4 regions of the Pseudomonas sp. AC112 genome follow, and region 3 is predicted to be linked to each of the others. Evidence: predicted binding sites of a transcription regulator. Region 3 holds the regulator's gene; each other region holds the start of a gene.

Region 1 (7,506 bases), 2.7 Mb from region 3:
GGGCTCTAAGGTTCAATCAGTAAGAAGTTGCTGCCGGGTTTTGCTGGAGCAGCTGTAAGAAAAGCGACACGTCATCTCGCCAAACTGAAATAAAAACCGGCACGCATTTGACGCTCAGGAATAACAACAAAAGGCAGTCAGCCATGTTCAAACATTCGAAAGTACGTCAGGCGGGACTCATTCTGTTCGCCACCACACTGATTCTGATCTTGCCCAACTTAACCAAGGTTATTGGGTGACCCCTCCACGCCCACATTCCGTGCCATCACAGCACAGGGTTTGCAGCTTTTGGCAGCACCTGCCGGGACATTGTGCATAGCGGTCCTGCAGGGGCTGCCTTTTTGCGTGTCGAATTCCGGTATCGTTAGCCTAAATACACCTTTGATTCGAGCCTGCGTCTTGAAATCCATCCTCGCCCTCGTCGCTGTGCTGATCACGCTGCCCGCTGCGGCCGCGCAATTGACCATCGAACTCGACCACACCCGCAAGACCTGGCAGACCGCCGACTTGCTCAAGCACCCACAAGCGCAGTCGGTACAGATCGTTGATGACGTGTCTTACAAGCGCACCCTGACCTATCGCGCCGTGCCGCTGGCAGTGCTCCTACCGGGGTTGAAACCTGAGAGTCACCTGCAAGCCGTTGCCCTTGATGGATTCGCCGCCGAACTCACGGCTGCGCCGCTGCTGGAGACCCACGGTGCACGCGCCTGGCTGGCGGTGGAAGATCCCGCCCAGCCATGGCCTGCGCTGGCCGACGGTAAACCGAGTGCCGGGCCGTTCTACCTGGTGTGGACCGACCCGCAAGCCGGGCACATCAGCCCGGAGCAGTGGCCGTTCCAGATTTCGGCGATCAAGCAATTGAAGACCGTCGCGGAACGCTTTCCGGCGCTGCTGCCCGACCCGAAACTGGCGGCCAATGACCCGATCAACCAAGGCTTTGCGCTGTTCCAGAAGAATTGCCTGGCCTGTCATCGTCTCAATGGCGCCGGTGATGCTCAGGTGGGGCCGGACCTGAATATCCCCTACAACCCCACCGAGTATTTCGGTGGGGATTTCCTCAAGCGCTATATCCGTGACCCGCAGAGCCTGCGGCATTGGCCACAGGCGAAGATGCCGGCGTTTGCCGCCAGTGTGTTGCCCGACAATGAGCTGGATTTATTGGTGGGGTATTTGAAGCATATGGCCGGGCGCAAGCAACAACCCTGATCTTGACGTTGCCCCTGTAGGAGCCGGCAAGCCGGCGCCTACAGTTGATCTGCGGTGTTCTGGGTTATTGCTGCTGGACAGAAATCACCGGCGTCGGCGCCACGAACACCTTGGCATGCATCTGCTCATGCCCGCCGCCACGGCGCATGCCGCGTACCGGGCAGGCGTCGAGGTAATCCAGCCCCACCGCCAGCTTCAAATGCCGCTCCGGGCGGGCCAGTTGGTTGGTCACGTCAAAGCTGTACCAGGCGTCATCCAGCCAGGCTTCGGCCCAGGCGTGGCTGGCCAGGTGCGTGCTGTCCTCCGAGTACAAATACCCCGACACATACCGCGCCGGAATCCCCAGGCTGCGTGCGCAGGCCAGAAACGCATGGGTATGGTCCTGGCACACGCCTGCACGACCAGCGAAGGCTTGCGCGGCGCAGGTGTCGACCTCGGTCGCGCCAGGCATGTAGACCATCGTCTGGCTGAGCGCATGCATCAGGTCGATCAGCGCCGTACGGTCGCGACGCTGATGGCAATGCTGGTCGGCAAACCCGCGCAGGGCTTCATCGGGCTCGGTGAGGCGGGTACAGCGCAGGAATGGGAACGCCGATTGGCTCTCATGCTCGGCCTCGTGCAATTCGTCGATGTCCACCTGGCCACGGGCGCCGATGATTATGGCGTCATGGGGTTCATCCAGGGTCAACACATGCAGGATGTTGCCGAACGGGTCCACTTGGGCGCGCACCGGACGCGGCAGGTCAAGCTGCCAACTCAGTACGTGCTGGCGCTCGCTGTCGTGGGGCGTGAGGCGCAGGTATTGGATGCTGGCGCGCACTTGGTCTTCGTAGTGGTAGGTGGTTTCGTGGCTGATGGAGAGTCTCATGCCGCCTCCAGGTAGGAACTGTAGATGGCGTCGCCCAACTGGCGGACCAAGGGAATAAAGTCGGTCAGCCAGGCGTGCAGGCCTTCCTCAAGGATTTCATCGATGGCGGTAAAGCGCAGGCGCGCATCCATCTCGGCCGCCAGGCGCTGTGCTGGGCGGCCATTGATGCCAGGCAGGCTGGCGAGGATCTGGTCGATCTCCTCACTGCAGGCCCGCAGTGAGCGCGGCACATCGGCGCGCAGCAGCAACAACTCGGCGACTTGCCGCGCGCCGGGGGCGTCGCGATAAATCTCGGTGTAGGCCTCGAACGACGACAACGCACGCAGCAAGGCGCTCCATTGATAGTAGGCGTGGGCCGTGCCATCGGTGACTGCTTCGGCACGGTCACCGGCCATTTCGTAGCGGGCGTCCAGCAGGCGCAGGGTGTTGTCGGCACGTTCGATAAAGGTGCCCAGGCGAATGAAGCGGAAGGCATCGTTGCGCATGATGGTGCCGTAGGTGGCACCGCGGAACAGATGGGACCGCTCCTTGACCCACTCACAGAACCGGCTCATGCCATAGCGGCTCAGGCCTTGCTGGGCGATGTCGCGGATATCCAGCCAGGTCGCGTTGATGTTTTCCCACATGTCAGCGGTAATCCGCCCACGCACCGCATGGGCGCTGGCCCGCGCCGCGCCGAGGCAGCTGTAGATGCTGGCCGGGTTGGCCGCATCCAGGGCAAAAAAGTGCAACAGGCGCTCGGCGTGCAGTTCGCCGTGGCGTTCGTGGTAATCCTCCAAGGTGCCGGTGATCAACAGCGGCATGGCCAGTTCATGCAGGCCATCACCGCGCCCGTCCTGGGGCATCAGCGACAGCGAATAGCTGACATCGAGCATGCGCGCGAGGTTTTCCGCACGTTCCAGGTAGCGCGACATCCAGTACAAATCCGAGGCAGTTCTACTCAACATGGCATCAGTCCTCGACCACCCAGGTGTCTTTGGTGCCGCCACCCTGGGACGAGTTGACCACCAGCGAGCCTTCGCGCAATGCCACGCGGGTCAGGCCACCGGGGACCACACGGGTTTCCTTGCCGGACAACACGAACGGGCGCAGGTCGATATGACGTGGCGCAATGCCGTTTTCGACAAAGGTCGGGCAGGTGGATAAACACAGGGTTGGCTGGGCAATATAGGCGTGGGGCTTGGCCTTGATACGCGCACGGAAGGCTTCGATTTCCGCCGCTGTGGACGCGGGGCCGACCAGCATGCCGTAGCCGCCGGAGCCCTGGGTTTCCTTGACGACCAGGTCTGGCAAGTTGGCCAATACGTGGGACAGTTCGTCGGGCCTACGGCACTGGAATGTAGGAACGTTCTTCAGGATGGGTTCTTCGTCCAGGTAAAAACGGATCATCTCGGTGACAAAGGGGTACACCGACTTGTCATCCGCCACCCCAGTGCCGATGGCATTGGCCAGCACCACATTGCCGGAGCGATAGGCCGCGAGCAGGCCGGGCACGCCAAGCATGGAATCCGGGTTGAAGGCCAAGGGATCGAGGAAGGCGTCATCCAGGCGACGGTAAATCACGTCCACGGCCTTGGGGCCATCGGTGGTGCGCATGAAGACGCGGTCATCGCGCACGAACAGGTCGGCGCCTTCCACCAGTTCCACGCCCATTTCACGGGCAAGAAAGGCGTGCTCAAAGAACGCGCTGTTGAAGCGGCCCGGGGTCAATACCACCACACTGGGGTTGTCCAGGGGGCTGGAGCTTTTCAGGGTGTCCAGCAACAGATTGGGGTAGTGGTCGATGGGCGCGATGCGTTGGGCGGCGAACAGCTCGGGGAACAGGCGCATCATCATCTTGCGGTCTTCAAGCATGTAGCTCACGCCGCTGGGGGTACGCAGGTTGTCTTCCAGCACGTAGTACGTGCCGTCGCCATCGCGTACGAGGTCGATCCCAGAAATGTGGGAATACAGGTCGCGGTGCAGGTCCAGGCCCTGCATCGCCAATTGGTATTGCTCGTTGGCCAGCACCTGTTCGGCGGGAATGATCCCGGCCTTGATGATGCGCTGTTCGTGATACAGGTCGGCGAGAAACATATTCAGCGCCTTGACCCGCTGGATACAGCCGCGCTCGACAATCCGCCATTCGCTGGCGGGAATGCTGCGGGGGATGGTGTCGAAGGGAATCAGGCGCTCGGTGCCCTGCTCGTCCCCGTACAGGGTGAACGTGATCCCGGCGCGGTGAAACAGCAAATCGGCTTCGCGCCGGCGTTGAGCCAGCAATTCAGGCGGTGTTTCGGCCAACCAACGGGCGAACTCGCGGTAATGAGGCCGGACCTGCCCTGCCCCATCGTACATTTCATCGTAATAAGTGCGGATCATGCCGAACTCCTTGTCACCCGGGCGCAAGAACCATCGCAAGGCCCGTGCCAGCGGCATAAACACTTAAAAATCAGTGAGTTGAATTACAACGAGAATCCTCTCGCACCGTCCTGGTGCGCAGAATGCCCGGTGCATGGCGGCACGCTTCATCGTAATGCGGGCTTTGCCTATCAACAGCATAGTCAGAGTTGATTTCACTGCCCGCCGAAGTCTGCGGATAATCGGCCCCATCTGCTGAACAGGATGCGTCCTACAGTTTCAGCGAACCGCTCTTCCCTTTAAGCCACCCTCTTGGGTGGTTTTTTTTTGCGCGCTGAATGCGTGGGTGAAATTGTCAGTGCAGCACAAACAAAATCGGCCGACCCAAAAGGTCAGCCGATACGCTGTGTTGCTCATACATTGCCGCTACATGGGTAACCCACGCACCTCCTGCTTGACGCCCCATCCCTCGATGATCCCGCCCAGCGGCTCGACCACCGCCCCAAAGTCCTGCTCGAAGTCTCCTATGCCGTCGTAGGTGGCAGACATGATTTTGCTCAGCTCCAAGTACCAGGCGCCATCGTCGCGCGCACTGACCTGGGCATTCAGGGATTCCCCACGAAACTCACCCGCAGCCCTGCGCGCCCGTTCCTCATCCGGGAAAATGGCGTAGAACTCGATGGGGTGAAAACGCGAGAAGTCGAAGCCGCCCTCTTTCATGCGGCGCAGAACGTTGGTGCTGATGTCTTCTTGATAGGCTGTGCTCATGAAAAGTGCTCCTCGAATTGATGGATAGACTTTCCGTGCTTCCCGAAGCCCACGCCGTACTGGCGTGGGGGCTACGGCAACAACATCACCGCTGGAAAACAAGCATGTAGCTGACAAGACCAGACCTTAGCGATTCATTCGCTGATCTCACTTGCAGAGTAGCGCGAAGCTATCACCTCCACCAGAGGCGCTTTAAGTGTGTACAGGGAATGTTCAGGCGGCGGGAGAGATGTCGAGGATCTGGATACTGTTCTGGTCTTTGAGGATCTTGACCGTAGGCTCGGGCTTGCGGCCCTCCAGGTCATTGAGGTCCAGTTCAGCGGCGATGGGCACCAGTTTGTTGCGAATCATGTGTGCCGCATCTTCGAGGCTGGGCTTCTGATCGCAGGTGAACTGCTCTACGGTCTGAACGCCGTGATCATCAACGAAGGTAATCTGCCACTTTTGCATCGGTGCCTCCTCGATAAAACCCGTGTGTGGGCTTACCACTATCTGGACCTTGAGGGTTCGCCAAACGTTCCACTCAAGTCAGGAGGCACCGGATCAACTGCGCTTATTTTTCAGCGTGTTCTTTCAAGGCTTTCAAGGTGTTGAACGGCGCGTCCACCACAAACTTGTTGGCCAACCACGAAGGCACGCTGCCACCTGGCTCGGTGTGCACCTGGTAAGTGACTTCGGTCTGGTTGTCGCCTTTTGGCACGAGTTTCCAGAAGCCATCCACCTGGGCAACCCGTACGTAGCCTTTTTCTTCAGGCTTGTAGGTCGGGACGCCTTCGAGCTTACGGGTCAGCGTGCCGTCGGCCGCCTTGGTGGTGGTGATATGCAGGTAGGAATCACGGTCCGTCACGGGGAACGGGGCCTTGAATTGGGTGTAGGTCCAGCTCTCGTCACCTTTCTTGTCGACCAGCTTCTGGGACTTGCACTCGTGGATCCAGGCACAGGCACCGGCCACGTCTTCCTGCAGGGCGACGATTTTGGCCACAGGCGCCTTGATCACGGTCACACCGCGATAGGCCTTGTACTTGGAGCCGGCAATTTCGCTCAGGGACACCTTGATACCGTCTTCGTCCTTGGCGACTTGCCAATCCTCAGCCTGGGCAGTGGCAGCAAACAACATCGTAAAACCGCACAACACAGCCATTCGTTTCAGCGAACCCATTGTTGTATTCCTTATTGTTGAAGTTCCGATAGTAAAGCCCATCAAGCCGCCGTCATGTGCTCCCACCAGCCGATCAAACGGATCGCATCGGCCTGGTCGGAGCCGCACACCTCGATGTCCGCCTTGAAGTCACTGCACACCGCCGGTCGTTCCGGTTGCCCGAACAGCAGGCATAGCTGTTCGACCGACAGGTGCAGGCAGCGTTCGCCCGCAGGTTTGCCTTGTGGCATACCCGGTAACGGCGAACTGATGGAGGGGGCGATGCAGCAAGCGCCACAGCCTTCACGGCAATTCATGACCAGCAGGTCCTCGACGACTCAATGTGGATGGCCGGGCTAGAGTACGCCCTAAAACAGCCGTTTTAAAATGGTCTAACAGGGGTTTTTCGCAGAAAACAAAAGTGACTGACCAGTCTGCGACAGATGGTCGAAGGGACACGTCACGTTTGTGGGAAAAGTTTACTGCTTGAATTCGAAATCCAGCGCTGCACCTTCCACATCGCGCCGCTCTTCGTTGCGCAATTGCAGCCTCATCTCATTGCTGAGCAGGCGGCCGTTGATCTGGAAAGCACTGTTATCGGTGGGCTTCTCGCCGAACATCGGCGGCAGCAGGGGCACGCTCTTGGGCTTGGGCATAGTGCCAATGGGCTGCAAGTGCCTGACCATGTCCGACGGCAGTGACAAGTCCAACTGTGCCGGCGGCAGTTGGGTCTGTGCCACTTCTCGGGACGATTTTGACTTACTGGCCGCACGTTTTTTGGCTGCGGCGGCTGGCTTCTTCACCGCGGGCGCTTTTTTGACGGGTGCCGGTTTTCTCGCGGGAGTCTTCTGTTCGGAGTCAATAGCAGGCTTGGTTTCGCTCACAGGGGCCGCCGCCAGCGCCGTGCCGACGTTGCACAGGCCTAACAGGCCAATCACCAAAACAGCGCGAAAAATCCGAGTCATATTGCCTACAGCGTTAACGGCAGAGGGCCATATGCTCGCTTGTTGTGCACGGCATGACAAGCGCGGTGATTAGCCAGCTATCGGAGTTGTCCCTTTTTTGCGCCTCAGAGTCCAGCCGCCGTCTCCTGGCATAACTGGCTGGCCAGCATCCCCAGGGTCATCAGCGCCCGCTCTGCCTCGCGGTTCCACGGGGTACCGCAGTTGAGGCGGATGCAGTGGTT
Region 2 (7,506 bases), 640 kb from region 3:
TCGATCATGATTCGCTCGAACGCCGGCACGGCGCTGTCCAAGAGGCTCGACTGGCCGCGTGCCAGGGCCTGGTCGGCCCACTGGCGCAGCGCCTGCTCCCAGTTGGTCACGGGGGCCGAGTCCTGCGGCAGGCTTAACAGCTCCGGCGGCAGGTCGCTGATATGCACTTCGCGCCCAGACGCCATCACCGTGATCCAGCGGCAGGTGTTCTCCAGCTGGCGCACGTTGCCCGGCCACGGCAGGTTCTTCAGGTATTCCTCGGTCTCGCTTTTCAGCAACTTCGGCTCGACAGCCAGCTCTTGGGCGGCGCGGCTGAGGAAGTGGCGGGCGAGAGTGGGAATGTCTTCGCGACGATCCGACATGCGCGGAATGTGGATGCGGATCACGTTGAGGCGGTGGAACAAGTCCTCACGGAATTTGCCCGCATGCACCAGGGTTTCGAGGTTCTGGTGGGTCGCCGCAATGATGCGCACGTCGACCTTGACCGGCGTGTGCCCGCCAACGCGATAGAACTCACCGTCCGCCAGCACCCGCAGCAGCCGGGTCTGGGTATCGGCGGGCATGTCGCCGATTTCATCAAGGAACAACGTACCGCCGTCAGCCTGTTCAAAGCGGCCACGACGCAGGTTGGCAGCGCCGGTAAACGCGCCTTTTTCATGGCCGAACAGCTCGGATTCCATCAAATCCTTGGGGATCGCCGCCATGTTCAAGGCGATGAACGGCGAGGCTGCCCGTGGGCTGTGACGGTGCAGCGCGTGGGCCACCAGCTCTTTACCGGTACCGGATTCGCCGTTGATCAGCACGGTGATGTTGGAGTGGCTCAAGCGCCCGATGGCGCGAAACACTTCCTGCATCGCCGGCGCTTCGCCGATGATTTCCGGGGTGCGGGTGAGGGCCGGTGGGGCTTCCTGGTTCTGTTGTTCCTGGGCGTGCTGGTTGGCGCGCTTGACCAATGCCACCGCCTCGTCCACATCGAATGGCTTGGGCAGGTATTCAAAGGCGCCGCCCTGATAGGAGGCGACAGCGCTGTCCAGGTCCGAGTGCGCGGTCATTATGATCACCGGCAGGCGCGGGTGCTGCTCGCGAATCCGCGCCAGCAGGTCCAGGCCACTGGCGCCGGGCATGCGGATGTCGGAGATGATCACGTCGGGCTGCTGGCGCGCCAGGCGGCTCATCACCCCGTCGGCGCTGTCGAAGCTCTGGGTGGTCATGCCTTCCTGTTGCAAGGCTTTCTCGAGGACCCAGCGGATAGAACGGTCGTCATCGACGATCCAGACAGTTTCACTACGGCTCATGTCGATGGGGCTCCTTGTTCCAGTGGCAGAAAGATCGAGAAGGTGGTGTGGCCAGGATGGCTCTCACACTCGATCAGACCCTGGTGCTGGCTGATGATGTTCTGGGTAATGGCCAGGCCCAGCCCGGTACCGTCCGGGCGGCCGCTGACCATTGGAAAGAAGATGGTTTCCTGGAGTTCCGCAGGAATGCCGGGGCCGTTGTCGATGATCTCGACCTTGGTCACCAGGCGATGGCGCACATGGCCGATGGTGAACTGACGCAGGGCGCGGGTGCGCAGGCTGATGCGGCCCAGGCGCAGTTCGTTCTGGCTGCTGATGGCCTGCATCGCGTTTCGCACAATATTGAGCACCGCCTGGATCATCTGTTCGCGGTCGATCAGTACATCGGGAATGCTCGGGTCGTAGTCGCGCACCAAGGTGATGCAGCCCTGGCTTTCGGCCTCTACCAACTGGCAGACGCGCTCCAGCACCTCATGCACGTTGGTCATTGCCAGGGACGGCAGCTTGTTGGAGCCGAGCATGCGGTCCACCAGATTCCGCAGGCGGTCGGCTTCCTCGATGATGACGTTGGTGTAGTCCTTGAGGTGTTCCTCTGGCAGCTCGCGGGCCAGCAGCTGCGCCGCGCCGCGAATACCGCCCAGCGGGTTCTTGATCTCATGGGCCAGGCCACGCACCAGCATCTTGCTGGTTTCCTGCTTGGACAGCTGCGCTTCCTCCTTGGTGATGCGCAGCAGGCGGTCACGGGGGTGCACTTCCAGCAGCAGCAAGGTGGCGCCGTTGCTGAGGATCGGGGTTACGGCATAGTCGACGGTCAGGGTCTGGCCGGTGAGGGCCGTGAGCATCGCCTCGCGTTTGGTGAACGGGTGTGCCTGCTCCACGGCCTGGCGCAACGAGCTCAACGCCTCGGCCGACTCAGTGAACAATTCGCTGATGAACTGCCCATGGCTGCGCTGGCCGCTGATAGCCAGGAGCATCTCCGCCGCCGGGTTCATGTACTCAAGACGCAAGTCGTCATTGAGCAGGATGGTCGCGGTGGTCAGGTTGTCGAGTAGCAAACGGTGCAGTGCATCGCTGATGGTCATCAGGACCTCTTTTGGAGCAAGGCGCGGGCTTGAGGCACACGCTGATACAAGGAAAATGCAAAAACCAAACCAAGGCTCCGAAAAGAAGCGTGCAAGCCCTGAAATGGGGGTTTTAGGCGCGAAACTGTGGCGTTCTGCCAGCTTGCTCGGGAAGTTTCGAACCAAAATGGGCTGGGCAGGTGGGAAGGGTGCAACCTATCGCACCAATATAGTGCGGTTTTGTGAAGGTTGTTCAGGAAGTGAGATGAGTCATTGAGCGGAATGCGCGAGGTGTAGGCGCTGGCTTGCCGGCGATAGCGGTTTTGAATGTGCTGCCGCTATCGCCGGCAAGCCGGCTCCTACAGGATGCACAGCTCGGCGGTGGCGCGGATCATTGCCAGTTGGCGCAGCGGATCATTCAGTGGCTCATGCACGGCGGTGGCGAGCCATTTGGGGCACTGTGGGTCGGTGCGCTGCGGGGTAAAGTCAGCCAGTTGCTGCAGCAGGCGTTTTTGCAGTTCATCCAGCTGCGGGCGAATCTGCTTGACCAAATCCGGGCGGGGGGCGTCAGGCGCCTGGCCCTGGAACTGCCAGTCGGAAAGGTGGGTGTACTGCACCAGTTTGTTGGCCTCGATCTGCGCCGAAAAAAACTGCTCGGCGGCGGCTGGGTCCAGCTTGTAGGCCGGCGCCTGGGCGCTGACGCTGGCGATCACCTCTTGTTCACGCTTTTTATCTTCTACCGGCTTTTTGCTGTCCCATTTGCTCAGGGCAACCTGGTCGGCAATTTCCAGGCGTTCGGCGATGCTGTTGAGCAGCGGCTCAAGCGTGGGCGGCGCAGCACTCGCGGTGGCACTGACGAACAGCAGAGCGAACACAAGTCGATGTTTCAAGGATGATCTCCTGTGGGGGTGGGGCTTGCCCGCGATGGCGGCGTATCAGTCAATACAATAGGTGCCTGGCGCGGCGCAATCGCGGGCCAAAAAAAAGACCTCCCGAAGGAGGTCTTTTTCGTCACGCCGCTCTAAGAAGCGGCGCTACTGGATCAGCAGCTGTAGTACAGCTCGTATTCCAGTGGGTGTACGAAGGTACGAACCTTGATTTCTTCTTCGCTTTTCAGGCCGATGTAAGCGTCGATGAAGTCGTCGCTGAACACGCCGCCTTTGGTCAGGAACGCACGGCCCTTGTCCAGCTCTTCCAGGGCTTCTTTCAGGCTGCCGCACACTTGTGGGATCTCTTTGGCCTCTTCAGGCGGCAGGTCGTACAAGTTTTTGTCGGCGGCGTCGCCAGGGTGGATCTTGTTCTGGATACCGTCCAGGCCGGCCATTACCAGGGCAGCGAAGGCCAGGTACGGGTTGGCTGCTGGATCCGGGAAGCGAGCTTCGATACGGCGAGCACGCGGGCTCGACACGTAAGGAATACGGATCGAAGCGGAACGGTTGCGCGCCGAGTAGGCCAGCATGACCGGTGCTTCGAAACCTGGAACCAGACGTTTGTAGGAGTTGGTCGACGGGTTGGTGAAGCCGTTCAGGGCCTTACCGTGCTTGATGATACCGCCGATGAAGTACAGGGCAGTGTCGGACAGGCCGGCATAACCTTCGCCAGCGAAGGTGTTCTTGCCATCTTTGGCGATGGACAGGTGAACGTGCATGCCCGAACCGTTATCGCCGTACAGTGGCTTCGGCATGAAGGTAGCGGTACGGCCGTAAGCGACTGCAGTGTTGTGTACGCAGTACTTCAGGGTCTGTACTTCGTCAGCCTTGGCAACCAGGGTGTTGAACTTCACACCGATTTCGTTCTGACCGGCAGTGGCCACTTCGTGGTGGTGCACTTCGATGACCAGGCCCATGTCTTCCATGGCATTGCACATGGAGGTACGGATTTCGTGGTCGTGGTCGAACGGCGGAACTGGGAAGTAGCCACCTTTGATACCTGGACGGTGGCCATGGTTGCCGCCTTCCACGTCTTGGTCGGACATCCAGGAGCCTTGTTCGGAGTAGATCTTGAACATGGAGCCGGAGATGTCGGACTTGAACTTCACTTGGTCGAAGATGAAGAATTCTGGCTCCGGACCTACGAATACGGTGTCACCGATACCGGTAGACTTCAGGTATTCCTCGGCACGCTTGGCGATCGCACGTGGGTCGCGGTCGTAGCCTTGCATGGTCGAAGGCTCGATCACGTCGCAGACCAGGATCAGGGTCGGCTCTTCGGTGAACGGGTCGAGTACGGCAGTGCTGTCGTCCGGCATCAGGATCATGTCGGAGGCTTCGATGCCTTTCCAGCCAGCGATGGAGGAACCGTCGAACATTTTGCCTTCTTCGAAGAAAGCTTCATCCAGCGCATCGCGAGCCGGCATGGTCACGTGGTGCTGAGTGCCTTTGGTGTCCGTGAAGCGCAGATCAATCCATTTAACGTCATGATCTTTGATGAGTTGAACCGACTTCGACATAGTGTCCTCCGGGTGGCTTCGGGCTGGGGTAGTGGAGTTAGCCCTTAGAATGTGGGTGATGCCGGCGCGGATAGTCCGCCATGGCAACCTGCCTCACAAGAGAGCAAATTGCATGCCAGTGCGCCAACATGGGTTTTCTGCTCCAAAAACGCCCCTATAAAGGTGCATTGCGACAAAAGCCCAAAAATAGCGCACCGCAATGTAGCGCAAAGACGCATGAATGCACCCCTTTAGTGCGTTGCGCTTGCGATGCATATTAACTGGTTAAACCTTGAGCGATTTCCGCTATAATCCGCGCCCCCCTTTTTCAGCAGGCCCGGCGCGCGCTGTTTCCATGAAATTAATCGTTAAAGTCTTCCCCGAGATCACCATCAAGAGCCGACCGGTACGGACGCGTTTCATCCGTCAGTTGGCCAAGAACATCCGTGCCGTGCTCCGCGATCTGGACCCGGCTGTGGTGGTGAACGGCGTGTGGGACAACCTCGAGCTGGAAACCCGTGTCACCGAGCCCAAAGCCTTGAAGGACATGACCGAGCGCCTGAGCTGCATGCCGGGCATCGCGCATTTCCTGCAGGTGGATGAGTACCCGTTGGGCGACTTCGACGACATCACCGAGAAGTGCAAACAGCACTACGGCAGCGAACTCGAAGGCAAGATTTTTTCGGTGCGCTGCAAGCGTGCCGGCAAGCACACTTTCAGCTCCATGGATGTCGAGAAATACGTCGGCAGCAAGCTGCGTCGCGAGTGCGGCGCTGCCGGAATTTCCCTGAAAGCGCCGCAAATTGAAGTGCGCATGGAAATTCGCGACCAACGGTTGTTTGTGATCCACAGCCAGCACAACAGTATCGGCGGCTACCCGTTGGGCGCCCTGGAACAGACCCTGGTCTTGATGTCCGGCGGTTTCGATTCCACGGTTGCCGCTTACCAGATAATGCGCCGTGGCCTGATGAGCCACTTCTGCTTCTTTAACCTGGGCGGGCGTGCCCACGAATTGGGCGTGATGGAAGTTGCGCACTTTATCTGGAAGAAGTACGGCAGCTCCCAACGCGTGCTATTTGTGAGCGTACCGTTCGAAGAAGTGCTGGGCGAAATTCTCGGTAAAGTCGATAACGGTCATATGGGCGTGGTATTGAAGCGTATGATGTTGCGCGCCGCGTCGCAGATTGCCGACCGCTTGCAGATCGACGCGCTGGTGACCGGCGAGGCGATCTCCCAGGTGTCCAGCCAGACGCTGCCGAACCTGTCGATCATCGACTGCGTCACCGAGAAGCTGGTGTTGCGCCCACTGATCGCCAGCCACAAGCAGGACATCATCGACCTGGCAGAAGAAATCGGCACTGCCGACTTCGCCAAGCACATGCCTGAGTACTGCGGGGTCATCTCGGTGAACCCCAAGACCCACGCCAAGCGTCACCGCGTGGAGCATGAAGAGAAAGAATTCGACATGGCGATTCTGGAGCGTGCGCTCGAGAATGCCAAACTGGTCCCGATCGATCGCGTGATCGACGAACTGGGCCAGGATGTGAAGATCGAAGAAGTCAGCGAAGCCTTGGCCGGCCAGATCGTCGTCGACATCCGTCACCCGGATGCCGCTGAAGATGAGCCGCTGGAAATCGCTGGCATCGACGTACAAACGCTGCCGTTCTATGCATTGAACGCGCGTTTCAAGGAACTGGATAACAGCCGTCAGTACCTGCTGTATTGCGACAAAGGCGTGATGAGTCGCCTGCATGCCCACCATTTGCTCAGTGAGGGGCATGCCAATGTGCGCGTTTATCGACCGAGCTAAGAGCCCGGGGCTGTTTGCCTGTGGCCTGCGTCACCGGCCCCCCGACTCTGCCGTCAAGCTGTAACGGCAAGGCCTGACTCTACTGTTAATCGCTGCCACGACCTGTCAGCACACCGAATCCTCTGATCGAGATACACAAGTGATCGAAAATCTACGTAACATCGCCATCATTGCTCACGTTGACCATGGTAAAACCACCCTGGTAGACAAACTCCTGCGTCAATCCGGCACCCTGGAGCGCAACGAGCTCAACGACGAGCGCGTGATGGACTCCAACGACCAGGAAAAAGAGCGCGGTATTACCATCCTGGCTAAAAACACCGCTATCAACTGGAACGGCTACCACATCAACATCGTGGATACCCCGGGCCACGCCGACTTCGGCGGCGAAGTAGAACGCGTAATGTCGATGGTTGACTCCGTTCTGCTGCTGGTTGATGCCCAAGACGGCCCTATGCCGCAAACCCGTTTCGTGACCAAGAAGGCTTTCGAAGCCGGCCTGCGTCCGATCGTGTGCATCAACAAGGTTGACCGTCCAGGCGCGCGTCCGGACTGGGTTCTGGACCAGATCTTCGACCTGTTCGACAACCTGGGTGCCACCGAAGAACAGCTGGACTTCAAAGTCGTCTACGCCTCGGCCCTGAACGGCATTGCCGGTCTGGAACACACCGACATGGCTGAAGACATGACCCCGCTGTACCAGTCGATCGTCGACAACGTACCGGCTCCAAAAGTTGACCGTGATGGCCCGTTCCAGATGCAAATCTCGGCACTGGACTACAACAGCTTCCTGGGTGTTATCGGCGTTGGCCGTATCGCTCGTGGTAGCGTCAAGCCGAACACCCCGGTTGTTGCTATCGGCGCCGACGGCAAGAAGCGTAACGGTCGTATCCTGAAGCTGATGGGTCACCA
Region 3 (7,506 bases):
GCGTCAGAGCAGCAAAACCTACGTCGAGCTGTTGAATTTCATCAGCGACCACGGCGAATACCCGCGTACCCATCGCTTGCTGGGCGGTACTGCGGCACAGCCGACTACTCCTCATTACGGAGCACATTGATATGACTTATACCTTGCCTGCCTTGCCTTACGCGTACGACGCCCTGGAACCGCATATCGATGCGCAAACCATGGAGATCCATTACACCAAGCACCACCAGACGTACATCAACAACCTTAATGCGGCTGTCGAAGGCACTGAGTTTGCCGGCTGGCCGGTGGAGAAGCTGGTGTCCAGTGTGCAGCAACTGCCGGAAAAACTGCGTGCAGCGGTCATCAACCAGGGTGGCGGCCATGCCAATCACTCGTTGTTCTGGGCAGTGATGTCGCCCAAAGGTGGCGGCAAACCCGAAGGCGCGTTGGGCAAAGCCATTGACGAACAGTTGGGTGGCTTCGACAGTTTCAAAGAGGCCTTCACCAAGGCTGCATTGACCCGTTTCGGCAGCGGCTGGGCCTGGTTGAGTGTGACTCCGCAGAAGACCCTGGTGGTGGAAAGCAGTGGCAACCAGGACAGCCCACTGATGAACGGCAATACGCCGATTCTCGGTCTGGACGTCTGGGAACACGCCTACTACCTGCTGTACCAGAACCGCCGCCCGGAATACATCAATGCCTTCTACAGTGTTATCAACTGGCCAGAAGTCGCCGCCCGCTATCAGGCCGCCGTGGCCTGACTTTCACTTTCATAACAAGATCTAAGGCCGACTATGGGCACTGAAACACTGGCGATCAGCAGCGGGCGAATGTTTCGTTATGCGTTTGGCTCGCTGCTGCTATTGGCAGGTATTGCATTGCTGGTGGCCCACGGGCTGGCCTGGCTGGACCTGGAACCGCGTATTCTACGCGCTCTGCAGGGCGGCGCCATCTGTGCGCTCGGCACGGCACTTGGCGCCGTGCCGGTGCTGGTCATCCGACGTATGCCGGTGGCTTTGAGCGATACATTGCTGGGCTTTGGTGCCGGGGTGATGCTGGCGGCGACGGCGTTTTCGCTGATCGTGCCGGGCATTGCCGCGGCTGAAGGCCTGGGGCTCTCGCCCTGGGGGGCAAGTGGCCTGATCAGTTTTGGCATTATGCTGGGAGCATTCGGGCTGTATCTGGTTGACCGCAAGGTCTCCGGCGCTAGCCCGGAAATGCTGGTGGGCACGCCGGACAAACCGGTGATTCCACCGCGCATTTGGTTGTTCGTGTTTGCCATCATCGCCCACAACATCCCCGAAGGCATGGCGGTCGGCGTCTCTGCAGGCGGCGGTATGCCGGATGCAGACAGCCTGGCCATGGGCATTGCGTTGCAGGACGTGCCTGAAGGCCTGGTGATTGCGTTGGTGTTGGCCGGGGCAGGGATGTCGCGGGTCAAGGCGTTTCTGATCGGTGCGGCGTCAGGGCTGGTTGAGCCGGTGTTTGCGGTGCTCTGTGCCTGGTTGGTCAGCCTGGCCGAGGTATTGTTGCCATTAGGTCTGGCCCTGGCCGCCGGCGCGATGCTACTGGTGGTGACCCACGAGGTCATTCCTGAATCGCGGCGCAATGGTCACGAAAAGCTCGCCAGTTTGGGGTTGTGCATCGGGTTTTGCTTGATGATGGTGATGGACACGGCTTTGGGATAACGCCCGCTCCCTTGTAGGAGCCGGCTTGCCGGCGATCAATCCTGAGACGTGCGGTGCGCTGGGCGACGCCATTGCCGGCAAGTCGGGCTTCTACAGAGGTTTATTCGCCTTCGTCGAAGTAGTTGTTGATCAGCGCCACCAGGGCGTCCATCGCTTCCTGGTCCTGCTCACCTTCGGTCTTCAAGTGAATCTTGGTGCCCTTGCCCGCCGCCAGCATCATCATCGCCATAATGCTTTTACCGTCGACCATCGATTCCGGTGAGCGCCCGGCGCGGATCTGACAGGGAAACTGCCCAGCCACACCCACGAATTTAGCCGAGGCCCGGGCGTGCAGGCCCAGTTTGTTGATGATTTCAATTTCCAGAGCGGGCATCGCGCAGGTGTTCCTTTCAGCTAAGGTCGCGGTGGCGGACCTGGACGTTCTTGAGGGTTTGTTGCAGCACCAGGCCCAGGCGCTCGGTCAGGTACACGGAACGGTGGTGGCCGCCGGTGCAGCCGATGGCGATGGTGACGTAGGCGCGGTTGCTGGCGGCAAAGCGTGGCAACCATTTGAGCAAGTAGCTGGAAATGTCTTGGAACATCTCCTCCACATCCGGCTGCGCTGCGAGGTAATCAGCCACGGGCTGATCCAGCCCGGATTGTTCGCGCAGTTCCGGCTTCCAGTAAGGGTTGGGCAGGCAGCGCACATCGAACACCAAGTCGGCGTCCACCGGCATGCCACGCTTGAATCCGAATGACTCGACAAGAAATGCCGTACCGGGCTCCGGCTGATTCAGCAGGCGCAGCTTGATGGCGTCGCGCAGCTGATACAGGTTGAGGCTGGTGGTATTGATCTTGAGGTCAGCGAGGTCAATGATCGGCCCCAGCAGCTTGGTTTCGTCTTCGATGGCTTCTGCCAGGGAACGGTGGGGGCTGCTGAGGGGGTGGCGTCGACGGGTTTCGGAGAAGCGCTTGAGCAGGGTCTCTTCGTCGGCGTCTAGGTAAAGCACATCGCAATGAATATGCTTGGCGCGCACTTCCTCGAGCAATTGCGGGAATCGCTCAAGATGGCTGGGCAGGTTGCGGGCATCAATCGAAACGGCAACCAGGGGTTGCGCCAGTTCGGTATGGATCAGCGCACGCTCCGCCAATTCCGGCAGCAGGCCGGCGGGCAGGTTGTCGATGCAATAGAAACCGCTGTCCTCAAGAACATTGAGGGCGGTACTTTTACCCGAGCCGGAACGGCCGCTGACGATGATCAAGCGCATGGTTACTGCCCGTTCTGTTCATCCAGGACAACCTGGTACAGCGCCTCGTTGCTGCTGGCACTGCGCAGTTTGTCGCGTACTTCCTTGCGGTCGAGCATGCTGGCGATCTGCCGGAGCAGTTCCAGGTGCGCATCGGTGGCGGCTTCCGGGACCAGCAGCACAAACAGCAGGTCGACCGGAGCACCATCGATAGCATCGAAATCAATGGGTTTTTCCAGGTGCAGCAAGGCGCTGACGGGTGTCTCGCAGCCTTTGAGGCGGCAGTGGGGGATGGCGATGCCGTTGCCAAAACCGGTCGAACCGAGTTTTTCACGGGCAATCAGAGCCTCGAAGACATCCTGCATCTCCAGATCAGGCACTTGGCTGCTGATCAGGTTGGCAATTTGTTCAAGGGCTTTCTTTTTACTGCCGCCCGGCGCGTTCACAAGGGAACGGCCGGGGGTCAGGATGGTTTCAAGTCGGATCATGGGGGGAGAGTTAACGACCTGTACCTTGCATCAGGTGCAGATTCTTTTCCTTATGCTTTATGAGTTGGCGGTCCAGCTTGTCGTAGAGCGAGTCGATCGCCGCGTACATGTCTTCATGCTCCGCATTGGCGACGAGCTTTGCATTCGGTACGTGCAGGGTGGCCTCGATTTTCTGCTTGAGCTTATCGACCTCCATGATGACCTGCACGTTGGTGATCTTGTCAAAATGCCCTGCCAGCTTGTTCAGCTTGCTTTCGGTGTATTCACGCAGGGGTTTGGTGACTTCCAGCTGGTGTCCACTGATGTTGACTTGCATACAGCTTCTCCTTCGTTGCCAGTGCATAAAGCGGCAGGCAGAAGCGCCTGCCACTGGAACGCTGTGGCCCGCCCGTCACATCAAACGCTTACGCTCGCTGGAAGGCGCGATCCCGAGGGACTCGCGGTACTTGGCGACGGTTCGACGGGCGACCTGAATGCCTTGTGCCTCCAGTAAACCAGCGATCTTACTGTCACTCAATGGCTTTTTCTGATTTTCCGCGGCAACCAGTTTTTTGATGATCGCGCGGATCGCCGTGGACGAGCATTCACCGCCTTCGGAGGTGCTGACGTGGCTGGAGAAAAAGTATTTCAGTTCATAAATACCCCGTGGGGTATGCATGAATTTCTGCGTGGTCACCCGTGAAATCGTCGATTCATGCATGCCAACCGCTTCGGCGATGTCATGCAGTACCAGCGGTTTCATCGCTTCGTCGCCGTATTCCAGGAAGCCGCGCTGGTGCTCGACGATTTGGGTGGCGACTTTCATGAGGGTTTCGTTGCGGCTTTGCAGGCTCTTGATGAACCAGCGGGCCTCCTGCAACTGGTTGCGCATGAAAGTGTTGTCGGCACTGGTGTCGGCGCGCCGTACGAAGCCTGCGTATTGAGGGTTGACCCGCAGGCGCGGCACCGATTCCTGGTTCAGTTCGACCAGCCAGCGCTCGTTGTCCTTGCGCACGATGACATCGGGCACCACGTATTCGGCTTCGCTGGATTCGATTTGCGAGCCGGGACGCGGGTTGAGGCTCTGTACCAGCTCGATGATCTGGCGCAGGTCGTCTTCCTTGAGCTTCATGCGACGCATCAATTGGCTGTAGTCGCGGCTGCCCAGCAGGTCGATGTAATCGGTAACTAGGCGCTGGGCTTCGGCGAGCCATGGGGTCTTGGCCGGTAGCTGGCGCAATTGCAGCAACAGGCATTCGCTGAGCGTGCGCGCGCCGATACCGGCAGGCTCGAACTGCTGGATACGGTGTAGGACGGCTTCGATCTCGTCCAGCTCGATATCCAGTTCAGGGTCGAAGGCTTCGAGAATTTCTTCGAGCGTCTCGTCTAGATAACCCTGGTTGTTGATGCAGTCGATCAGGGTCACCGCGATCAGGCGATCGGTGTCCGACATCGGCGCAAGGTTCAGTTGCCACAGCAGGTGGCTCTGCAGGCTCTCGCCGGCGGAGGTGCGGGTGGTGAAGTCCCACTCGTCGTCATCGTTGCTGGGCAGGCTGCTGGCGCTGGTCTGGTAGACGTCTTCCCAGGCGGTATCGACCGGGAGCTCGTTGGGAATGCGTTCGTTCCATTCGCCTTCCTCAAGGTTATCCACCGTAGGGGCGGTTTCCTGATAGGAGGGTTCCTGCACGTCGGAATTGGGTTTTTGCTCGATGTTATCGGCCAGTGGGTCTGCGTTATCGAAGTCGTCGCCTTCTTCCTGGCGTTCGAGCATCGGATTGGACTCCAGGGCCTCCTGGATTTCCTGTTGCAGGTCCAGTGTCGACAATTGGAGCAGGCGGATGGCCTGTTGCAGCTGCGGTGTCATCGTCAGCTGCTGGCCCATTCTCAGGACTAGCGATGGTTTCATGGCAGGGGCTTAACACCTTATTCGCCGGCGCAATGCGCCATCCACGACAGGGCGCGTGAGCGCCAAACATAAGCAAATTATATGCCTGATGTCGGGGGCTTTGCCTAGAGCGCGGTAACAATAAAAATCCGGAGGTTTTCATTGACTCCCGCGCACCTTGACAAACGGCCGTGACACCACGGTGTTTACAGGCGGAACTCGTGACCCAGGTACACTTCCTTGACCAATTCGTTGGCCAGGATAGTGGCGGAATCGCCTTCGGCAATCAGCTGGCCATCGTTGACGATATACGCGGTTTCGCAGATATCGAGGGTCTCACGGACGTTGTGGTCAGTGATCAGCACGCCAATGCCCTTGGCCTTGAGGTGATGGATGATCTGCTTGATGTCGCCCACCGAGATCGGGTCGACGCCGGCAAACGGTTCGTCCAGCAGGATGAACTTGGGCGCGGTGGCCAGGGCGCGGGCGATTTCCACGCGGCGACGCTCACCACCGGACAGGCTCATGCCGAGGTTGTCGCGGATATGGTTGATGTGGAATTCCTGTAGCAGGCTTTCCAGCTCCTTGCGACGGCCGTCACGGTCGAGTTCCTTGCGGGTCTCGAGGATGGCCATGATGTTATCGGCGACCGACAGTTTGCGGAAGATCGATGCTTCCTGAGGGAGATAGCCGATACCGGCGCGGGCGCGGCCGTGCATCGGCTGGTGGCTCACGTCCAGGTCGTCGATCAGGACGCGGCCCTGATCCGCCTGGACCAGGCCGACGATCATGTAGAAGCAGGTGGTCTTGCCGGCGCCGTTGGGGCCGAGCAAGCCGACGATCTGGCCGCTGTCGATCGACAGGCTGACGTCGCGCACGACCTGACGGCTTTTATAGGCCTTGGCCAGATGCTGGGCTTTCAGGGTTGCCATTACTCGGCCTTCTTCTTCGGCTGGATAACCATGTCGATGCGTGGACGAGGCGCGGTGACCTTGTTGCCATTGGCACGACCGGCGTTAGCGATCTGTTTCACGGTGTCATAGGTGATCTTCTCACCTTCCGTCGAGTTGCCATCGGGGCTGAGCACCTTGGCCTGGTCGATCAGGACGATGCGGTTCTGCTGGGCATGGTACTGGATAGTCTTGCCGTAGCCTTTCATCGGGCCGGTATCGGTCGCGGACTGCTTCTGTTCGAAGTAAGCCAGGTTGCCCACCGACGTTACCACGTCGATATCGCCCGATTGGGTGCGCGTCAGTGTCACCGTATTGCCGGTGATCTTCATCGAGCCCTGGGTGATGATCACACCGCCGGTATAGGTGGCGACGCCTTGCTTGTCATCGAGCTGTGCATCGTCAGCCGAGATGTGGATCGGTTGCTGGCTATCGTTCGGCAGAGCCCAGGCGCTCACGCTTCCCAGTGCTGCGCCCAGACCGAGCAAAATAGGGAGAGTTTTAACGAGCCTCATACTGTCCTCTTACGTTCGATAGCAGGTGTATCCTGCTTTCTTTCAAATACGCTTTCATTCCCTTGCCAGTCGATACACCGCCAGCGCCGTCGATTCTAACGTCTTGCTCGGTCTGCGCATATTGCTTCTGCGGGAATACGGTCATGCGACTGCTGGTAATCACGGTCTCACGTTTTTTATCGTCCGTGCGCGCAACGCGCACCGAGTCGATCAGTTCCACCTCGGTACCGTCCGGGTTGACCTCACCACGTTTGCTGGTGACGTGCCATGGGAACTCGGTACCGCGGTAAATGTTCATGTCCGGATTGGTCAGCAGCGTGACTTCGCTGGCCTTTACATGCTCGACCTTGTCCGACGTCATCTCGTACTGAACCTTGCCGTCTGGCAGGAATTGCACGCTCTTGGCATTGATGGCGTAGTAGTCGATAGCGCCCTCGTCAACCTGCGCAGCAGGCTGGTCGAGAAAGCGCTCCGGGCTGATATTCCAGTAGCCCACCGCCAGGAACAGCGCGGCGATGACCCCGAATAGCAGGAAGTTGCGAATCTTTTTGCTCAGCATAAAACGCTCTATAAGTAGGCGGCGTGGGCCGCTTCAAGGCTACCCTGGGCACGCAGGATCAGCTCGCAGAACTCGCGGGCGGCACCTTCACCGCCACGGGCGGTAGTGATGCCATGGGCGTGCTCGCGAACAAATGCCGCCGCATTGGCGACAGCCATGCCCAAGCCCACCCGACGAATCACCGGCAGGTCTGGCAGGTCATCGCCCAAGTAGGCGACCTGCTCATAGCTTAGG
Region 4 (7,506 bases), 2.9 Mb from region 3:
CCGCGGCCAGCGTCTGGGCCTGTTCGCCGGTACTGGCGTGGGTAAGTCGGTGTTGCTGGGCATGATGACCCGCTTTACCGAGGCCGACATCATCGTGGTGGGGCTGATCGGCGAGCGGGGTCGCGAGGTGAAGGAATTCATCGAGCACAGCCTCGGCGAAGAGGGCCTCAAGCGCTCGGTGGTGGTTGCATCCCCGGCGGACGATGCACCGCTGATGCGTTTGCGTGCGGCGATGTACTGCACGCGCATCGCCGAATATTTCCGCGACAAAGGCAAGAACGTGCTGTTGCTGATGGACTCGCTCACGCGTTTCGCCCAGGCCCAGCGGGAAATCGCCCTGGCCATCGGTGAACCGCCGGCCACCAAGGGGTATCCGCCGTCGGTGTTCGCCAAGCTGCCCAAACTGGTGGAGCGCGCCGGTAACGCCGAAGCCGGTGGTGGCTCGATTACCGCGTTCTACACCGTATTGTCCGAAGGCGATGACCAGCAGGACCCGATTGCCGACTCGGCGCGGGGCGTGCTCGACGGCCACATCGTACTGTCGCGGCGCCTGGCTGAAGAAGGGCACTACCCGGCCATCGACATCGAAGCGTCCATCAGCCGGGTGATGCCGGCGGTGGTTACGCCGGAACACATGGCCCGCGCCCAGCATTTCAAACAACTGTGGTCACGCTACCAACAGAGCCGCGACTTGATCAGCGTTGGCGCCTACGTGGCCGGCGGTGATCGCGACACCGACCTGGCCATCGCCCTGCAACCGCAGTTGGTGACCTACCTGCGCCAGGGCCTCAACGACAAGATCAGCATGGGCGAGAGCGAAGCGCACCTGCAGACGATCTTCGCCCCCGCGCCGGGCGGCTAAGCCATGGCCAACAGCCGCGCCGCACGCCTGGCTCCGGTGGTGGACATGGCCGAAAAGGCCGAGAAAACCGCCGTGCAGCGCCTGGGTTATTTCCAGGGGCAGGTGCGCTTGGCCGAAAGCAAACTGGGCGACCTGGAGCGTTTCCGGGGCGAGTACCAGCAGCAGTGGATCGAGCGCGGCAGCAAAGGCGTATCGGGCCAGTGGCTGATGGGCTACCAGGGCTTTCTCAATCAGTTGGAAACCGCCGTCGGCCAGCAGCGCCAGAGCCTGGCGTGGCACCAGAACAACCTCGATAAAGCCCGCGAGAGCTGGCAAGCGGCGTTTGCCCGGGTCGAAGGTTTGCGCAAATTGGTGCAGCGTTATATCGACGAAGCACGCGCGCTTGAAGACAAGCGCGAGCAAAAGCTGCTCGACGAACTGTCCCAGCGCCTCCCACGCCAGTCCCAGTTCTAACCACCACCGCCGTGTATTGTAGGAGCCGGCTTGCCGGCGATAGCGGCCTATCAATGGGCTCAATTGTGCCTGATACACCGCCATCGCCGGCAAGCCGGCTCCTACAGTTGATGTGTGGTGTTGCTCAGATCGGGTTCGCCTGCTAAACCTTGTGTCATTGCCAATGACAAGGAAGCAGTCGCATGTCAGTCGAGTCAGAAGTATCCCTGGATGGGAAGAAGTTGATGATCGCGGTCAAGGGCCGGTTTGATTTCGGCAGCCATCAAGCGTTTCGTGATGCTTACGAGCGTTTCTATAAAGTGCCTGAGTTGTACGTCGTCGACTTGAAGGAAGCCACCTACATGGACAGCTCCGCCCTGGGTATGCTCCTGCTGTTGCGTGACCATGCCGGTGGCGATAATGCCGAAGTGCAGGTGATCAACAGCAACTCCGATGTGCGCAAGATCCTCGCCATCTCCAACTTCGACAAACTGTTCGACATCAGTTGAGCGCCCTGGCCCCGGTCCTTGAGCCGCTGACGATCCTGATCGCCGAAGACAGCGCCGCCGACCTGCTGTTGCTGTCGACCATCGTACGGCGCCAAGGGCACCAAGTGCTCACGGCCACCAATGGTGCCGAAGCGGTCGAGGTGTTTACCCGCGAGCGCCCGCAACTGGTGTTGATGGACGCACTGATGCCGGTGATGGACGGCTTCGAGGCGGCGCGCCGGATCAAGCAACTGGCAGGTGAAGAGCTGGTGCCGCTGATCTTCCTCACCTCCCTGCGCGAGAGCGAAGCGCTGGCGCGGTGCCTGGATGCTGGCGGCGATGACTTTTTACCCAAGCCCTACAACCAGCTTATTCTCGCCGCTAAGATCAACGCCATGGACCGCCTGCGGCGGTTGCAGGCTACGGTCTTGCAGCAGCGCGACCTGATCGCCAAGCATCATGACTACCTTCTGCATGAACAGCGGGTGGCCAAGGCGGTATTCGATAAGGTCGCGCATTCCGGTTGCATCAATGCCGCACCGAACATTCGTTACCTGCAATCGCCCTATGCGTTGTTCAACGGCGACCTGCTGCTGGCCGCCTACACGCCGTCCGGCGATATGCACGTGCTGCTCGGTGACTTCACCGGCCATGGCTTGCCGGCGGCGGTGGGCGCCATGCCCCTGGCGGAAGTGTTCTACGGCATGACCGCCAAGGGCTACGGACTGGCACAAACCCTGCGCGAGATGAACGCCAAGCTCAAGCGCATCCTGCCGGTGGACATGTTCTGCTGCGCCACCCTGTTGTGCCTGAGCACGCAGCGGCGCGTGGTGGAAGTGTGGAACGGCGGCATGCCCGAAGGCTATGTGCATGAAGTCGCCAGCGGCAAGCGTACACCGCTGGCGTCGCGGCATTTGCCGTTGGGGGTGTTGTCGGCCGAAGCATTTGATGATCGCACCGAAGTCTGGCCGATGGCGTTGGGTGACCGGGTGTTCCTGCTGTCCGATGGTGTGTTGGATACCGCCGATGCCAATGATCAGCTGTTCGGCGCCGAACGCTTGCAGCAGGTATTCGCTGCCAACCGTGAGCCTGATCGTCTGTTTGAAGACATTGAACAGGCCTTGGCGGCGTTTCGGGGTGAGGCGCGAGATGACGTGAGCATGGTGGAGATCACCCTGCAAGCCGGCCAGCAACTGCGTGCCAGCGGGCCGTTGTATGCTGACAGCGGCCAGTCGTGCCCGCTGGACTGGTCGGTGAGTTTCGAGTTCCGCGCAGAGACCTTGAAGCGTTACAACCCATTGCCGTACCTGCTGCAATTGTTGCTGGAGATCCATGGCCTGCGGGAGCAAAGCGGGGCGCTCTACAGCGTGATGGCCGAGTTGTATTCCAATGCCCTGGAGCACGGGGTGTTGGGCCTGGATTCGCGGCTCAAGCGCGATGCCCAGGGGTTTGCCGAGTATTACCGCCAGCGCAATGACCGCCTGGCGCAGCTCAACAGCGGCTATATACGCGTGCATGTGCAAGTGGTGCCGACCGCGGCGGGCGGCCGCATGACCCTGCGCGTCGAGGACAGCGGGCCTGGTTTTGACGTGGAACAGGTGCTGGCGCGGCCGCTGGACATTGACCGTCTGTCTGGCCGGGGTTTGAGCCTGGTGCGTCAGTTGAGCAGCGATGTAGGCTGGTCGGATGGCGGGCGTAGTGTCTGCGTGGAGTTTTGCTGGGAGGCTCTGGCATAATCCGCCGATTCTTGATCAAGGAGCGAGCAAGTGGTTGATCTACATCTGGACCCGGAGGTGCTGTCGGGTCTGCAGGAAGTCATGGAAGGCGAGTATCCCAAGTTGCTTGATACCTTTCTCGATGATTCCCAGAAGCGCGTCGAAGCGTTGCGCAAGGCCAGGGATGATGCGAAGGCGTTGGGGCGCATTGCGCATAGCTTCAAGGGGAGCAGTGGGAACCTCGGGGCGGTACGGTTGGCGCAGTTGTGTCAGCGGCTGGAGGTTGAGTCCGTTGGGCCTGTGGTTGGGGATCTGGGGGAGTTGGTGGATCAGATTGATCGGGAGTTTGCGTTGGTGAAGCCGTTGTATGAGACGGAGCGGCAGCGGTTTCAGATTTGACTGAGTACATATCCGTTATTTAGGTAACGGCGGCTTATGGTTCCGCTCTTACAGCGGGTCACTTTTGGAAGGACCCAAAAGTAACCAAAAGGTCCTCGCCCCAACACTCGGTGCCTCGCCTAGGCTCGGCATGCCCTCACTCCGGTTTGAATCCGTGGGCCGCCGCGATGGGCCATCCTTGGCCCAGCGCGGCTAACCCGGCGTCCTGCCGGGTTACCCACGGATTCAAGCCTGCGTTCGGCCAGCGTGTTTGACGGGGCGCCTGAGATCAAGATCAAGATCAAGAGCGACTCGCTCCGCATCGTGGATACGCGGTCCCTGTAGGAGCCGGCTTGCCGGCGAAAAACGTGAGATCGCCGCGTTTATCCAGATGTCCCCCATGATCGTTAAAGACTATCGCCGGCAAGCCGGCTCCTACACGACCGCGTTTGCTTCTGCCTTTGCTCTACACCACTCAAGCCGGCTGTCAGGCCGCTGTGCTTTTGCTTTTGATTTTGATCTTAGGCGCCCCGTTAAACACGCTGGCCGGAATTCGACAGGGATTTGGGGGGTAAACCGGCAGGGATGCCGGTTTAGCCGCCCCGCGCCATGGATGGCGCGTGGCGGCGGCCCCCCAAATACCTGGCGGATTACGGGCACACCGAGCCTAGGCGAGGTGCCGAGTGTTGGGGCAAGAGCCCTTTGGTTACTTTGGGGCTCTTTTCCAAAGTGACCCGCCGTAAGGGCGGAACCAATACCCGCCGTTACCCAAATAACGGATATACACACCACAACCCGAAACCTGGCCCGACTCTTGCTCTACCTCCCTGTACTGCATCCCCGATCCCCATGCAGTGGAGACCTTTACCTATGCCAGTCGCCCCTAATTCGCTCCTTCAGGCTGCCCCCGCGGCCAAGCCTCAAGCGCCCGCCGCCAACCCACCGGCAGTGGCTGCGGACCCACGGGACAAGGGCCCTGGCTTCGCTCAAGTGTTCGCCAACCAGGCTTCCAAACCCACGGCCAAGGCCGACGACAATTCGCCCAAGCCCACCGCCGGCAAGTCTTCCGACGCCAGTGCCAAGCCAGCGGCAAGCAGCGACAAACCTGCCGCCAGCACGCCAGCCGTTGCCGATAGCGGCAAACCCTTGCCTGCCACCCCACCGGACAAGACCGACGACAGCGCCAGCAAGGATGACGAAGCGTCAACCGACCCGACCTTGGTACAGCAGCCTCCAGCTGACCCGGTGGTCGATCCGGCCCTGATTGCCACCGTTACTCCAGTCGCCGTGCCAGTACCGGTGGAAACCCCGGCGCCTGTCACCACAGCCAAGGATGACAAGACCCAGCCGGTAGTCGCGGCACCCGTCGCGGCCACCGAGGAAGCCAAGCCTGTCTTTGATCCGGAAGCCGACCCGTTGGACGCCATGCCAGCCGTGCGCCTGGCGATGGAGCAGGGCGGTCACGTCTCGGCCAGTAGTCAGGCCCAGGCCAAAACCGCCCCGGCGCCAACTCAGGATCAACCCACCGCCGCACAGAACTTTACCGCCGGCCTGGCCAATATGGTCGACCAGCAAGCCACCAAGGACAGCACCGACACGGGCGGTGACAAGGCCTTCGGCGGGTTGATCGAGGACGGCCTCAAGGACCTGAAGAACGCCAGCAGCGACACCCGTGTCGACGACTTCGCCAACCGCCTGGCTGCATTGACCCAGGCCGCCACGCCGAAAACCGCCAACGCCTTGCCGCCGGTAACCAATGCGCCGTTGGCCATGCACCAGAGCGGCTGGACCGACGAAATCGTCAACCGTGTGATGTACCTGTCCAGCGCCAACCTCAAGTCGGCGGAGATCCAGTTGCAGCCGGCTGAACTCGGTCGCCTGGATATCAAGGTCAACATGACCGCCGACCAGCAGGCCCAGGTCAATTTCATGAGCGCCCACCCGGTGGTGCGTGAAGCGTTGGAAAGTCAGTCCGGCCGCCTGCGGGAGATGTTCGCCCAGCAAGGCATGGGCCAGGTGGACGTCAACGTCTCTGACCAGTCCCGTGGCCAGGAACAGCAGCAACAACAGGCCCAGACCCGTGGCGTGAGCGGCAGCGGCGGGCGCGGCGGTGATAACGGCGACAGTGGCAATCATATTGATGTGGCTGAAGCCGTGGCGCCCGTAACCTCAACCGTGATCGGCTCCAGCGCCGTCGACTACTACGCCTGATTCAAGCCTTGCACAGGCCCGGATGTGGGAGGGGGCTTGCTCGCGAATGCGGTGGATCAGTCAGCACTTCTATCGCTGACCTAGCGCTTTCGCGAGCAAGCCCGCTCCCACAGGGATCAGTTGCAAGGCAGATTACAGGGTGTTCTTCCCAATCTGCCAGACAACTCTGGCATAACACTTGCTCTTGCCTTTCCGTAGATCTATGAATCCCCGAATAGTGACGGATTATTGGCATGGCGAAGAGCGACGACGCAGCAAAAGCACCCGCAGGCAAAGGTAAGCTCAAGCTTATCCTGCTGATAGTCCTGGGCCTGCTCCTGGCCATTGGCGCTTCGGTGGGTGGCACCTGGTACATCATGCACAGCAGTGCAAGCAAACCAGCACCCGCCGCCGAAACCGCCACTAACGTCAAGCAACCGGCAATCTTCGAGCCGATGCTCCCGGCCTTTGTCGCCAACTTCAATCAGAACGGTCGTCAGCGCTACCTGCAAGTGAGCATCACCTTGCTGGCCCGCAACGCGTCGGACCTGGACGCCCTCAAGGTGCATATGCCAGTGATCCGCAACAACCTGGTGATGCTGTTCTCCAGCCAGAGCTTCGACACACTCGCCACCCCGGTGGGCCAGGAAATGCTGCGCCAGAAGGTCACGGCCAGCGTGCAGGAAGTGGCCCAGAAGGAACTCGGCAAAGTCGTGGTCGAGCAGGCGCTCTTCACTAACTTCGTATTGCAGTAGGATCACGACATGGCCGTGCAAGACCTGCTGTCCCAGGATGAAATCGACGCGCTGCTGCATGGCGTCGACGATGGTCTGGTACAGACCGAAATGGCTGCCGAGCCCGGCAGCGTCAAAAGTTATGACCTCACCAGCCAGGATCGTATCGTCCGTGGACGCATGCCGACCCTGGAGATGATCAATGAGCGTTTTGCCCGCTACACCCGGATCAGCATGTTCAACATGCTGCGCCGCTCGGCGGACGTGGCGGTAGGCGGCGTGCAGGTGATGAAGTTCGGCGAGTACGTGCACTCGCTGTACGTGCCCACCAGCCTCAACCTGGTCAAGATCAAGCCGCTGCGCGGCACCGCGCTGTTCATCCTCGACGCCAAGCTGGTGTTCAAGTTGGTGGACAACTTCTTTGGTGGCGACGGCCGCCACGCCAAGATCGAAGGGCGTGAATTCACCCCTACCGAATTGCGGGTAGTGCGCATGGTGCTGGAGCAGGCCTTCATCGACTTGAAGGAAGCCTGGCAGGCGATCATGGAAGTCAATTTCGAGTACATCAACTCGGAAGTGAACCCGGCCATGGCCAACATCGTCGGCCCCAGCGAAGCCATTGTGGTGTCGACCTTCCACATCGAACTCGATGGCGGTGGCGGCGACCTGCACGTGACCATGCCGTACTCGATGATCGAACCGGTGCG

What was found. Region 3 encodes sigma-54, which starts transcription at its own class of promoters, with help from an activator protein. Its sites were predicted from a motif close to ANTGGCATNNANNTTGCTNT; they were not measured.
Region 1: a site for sigma-54 is predicted at 4,468-4,487, ahead of AC0IYN_RS18075 (circularly permuted type 2 ATP-grasp protein). Genes of this name have one in related genera too.
Region 2: a site for sigma-54 is predicted at 4,906-4,925, ahead of glnA (type I glutamate--ammonia ligase). Genes of this name have one in related genera too.
Region 4: a site for sigma-54 is predicted at 4,677-4,696, ahead of AC0IYN_RS19190 (flagellar hook-length control protein FliK). Genes of this name have one in related genera too.

What each region holds. Positions count from the first base shown of each region.
Region 1 covers NZ_CEEDCM010000001.1:3,901,319-3,908,824, reverse strand. The annotation lists gene AC0IYN_RS18090 (c-type cytochrome) at 400-1,206, shown strand; gene AC0IYN_RS18085 (transglutaminase family protein) at 1,271-2,074, opposite strand; gene AC0IYN_RS18080 (alpha-E domain-containing protein) at 2,071-3,021, opposite strand; gene AC0IYN_RS18075 (circularly permuted type 2 ATP-grasp protein) at 3,026-4,435, opposite strand; gene AC0IYN_RS18070 (ribonuclease E inhibitor RraB) at 4,841-5,182, opposite strand; gene AC0IYN_RS18065 (hypothetical protein) at 5,396-5,632, opposite strand; gene AC0IYN_RS18060 (START domain-containing protein) at 5,736-6,341, opposite strand; gene AC0IYN_RS18055 (YkgJ family cysteine cluster protein) at 6,383-6,637, opposite strand; gene AC0IYN_RS18050 (translation initiation factor 2) at 6,800-7,285, opposite strand; gene AC0IYN_RS18045 (aminotransferase-like domain-containing protein) at 7,390-7,506, opposite strand, start outside.
Region 2 covers NZ_CEEDCM010000001.1:1,868,428-1,875,933, reverse strand. The annotation lists gene ntrC (nitrogen regulation protein NR(I)) at 1-1,295, opposite strand, end outside; gene glnL (nitrogen regulation protein NR(II)) at 1,292-2,377, opposite strand; gene AC0IYN_RS08750 (chorismate mutase) at 2,716-3,246, opposite strand; gene glnA (type I glutamate--ammonia ligase) at 3,399-4,805, opposite strand; gene thiI (tRNA uracil 4-sulfurtransferase ThiI) at 5,140-6,594, shown strand; gene typA (translational GTPase TypA) at 6,734-7,506, shown strand, end outside.
Region 3 covers NZ_CEEDCM010000001.1:1,223,752-1,231,257, reverse strand. The annotation lists gene AC0IYN_RS05855 (hypothetical protein) at 1-130, shown strand, start outside; gene AC0IYN_RS05850 (superoxide dismutase) at 132-743, shown strand; gene AC0IYN_RS05845 (ZIP family metal transporter) at 777-1,670, shown strand; gene AC0IYN_RS05840 (HPr family phosphocarrier protein) at 1,771-2,043, opposite strand; gene rapZ (RNase adapter RapZ) at 2,060-2,917, opposite strand; gene ptsN (PTS IIA-like nitrogen regulatory protein PtsN) at 2,920-3,384, opposite strand; gene hpf (ribosome hibernation-promoting factor, HPF/YfiA family) at 3,395-3,700, opposite strand; gene AC0IYN_RS05820 (RNA polymerase factor sigma-54) at 3,776-5,269, opposite strand; gene lptB (LPS export ABC transporter ATP-binding protein) at 5,455-6,180, opposite strand; gene lptA (lipopolysaccharide transport periplasmic protein LptA) at 6,180-6,713, opposite strand; gene lptC (LPS export ABC transporter periplasmic protein LptC) at 6,700-7,272, opposite strand; gene AC0IYN_RS05800 (KdsC family phosphatase) at 7,281-7,506, opposite strand, start outside.
Region 4 covers NZ_CEEDCM010000001.1:4,142,346-4,149,851, forward strand. The annotation lists gene fliI (flagellar protein export ATPase FliI) at 1-862, shown strand, start outside; gene fliJ (flagellar export protein FliJ) at 866-1,315, shown strand; gene AC0IYN_RS19175 (STAS domain-containing protein) at 1,498-1,803, shown strand; gene AC0IYN_RS19180 (ATP-binding SpoIIE family protein phosphatase) at 1,800-3,518, shown strand; gene AC0IYN_RS19185 (Hpt domain-containing protein) at 3,549-3,896, shown strand; gene AC0IYN_RS19190 (flagellar hook-length control protein FliK) at 4,746-6,086, shown strand; gene fliL (flagellar basal body-associated protein FliL) at 6,320-6,820, shown strand; gene fliM (flagellar motor switch protein FliM) at 6,830-7,506, shown strand, end outside.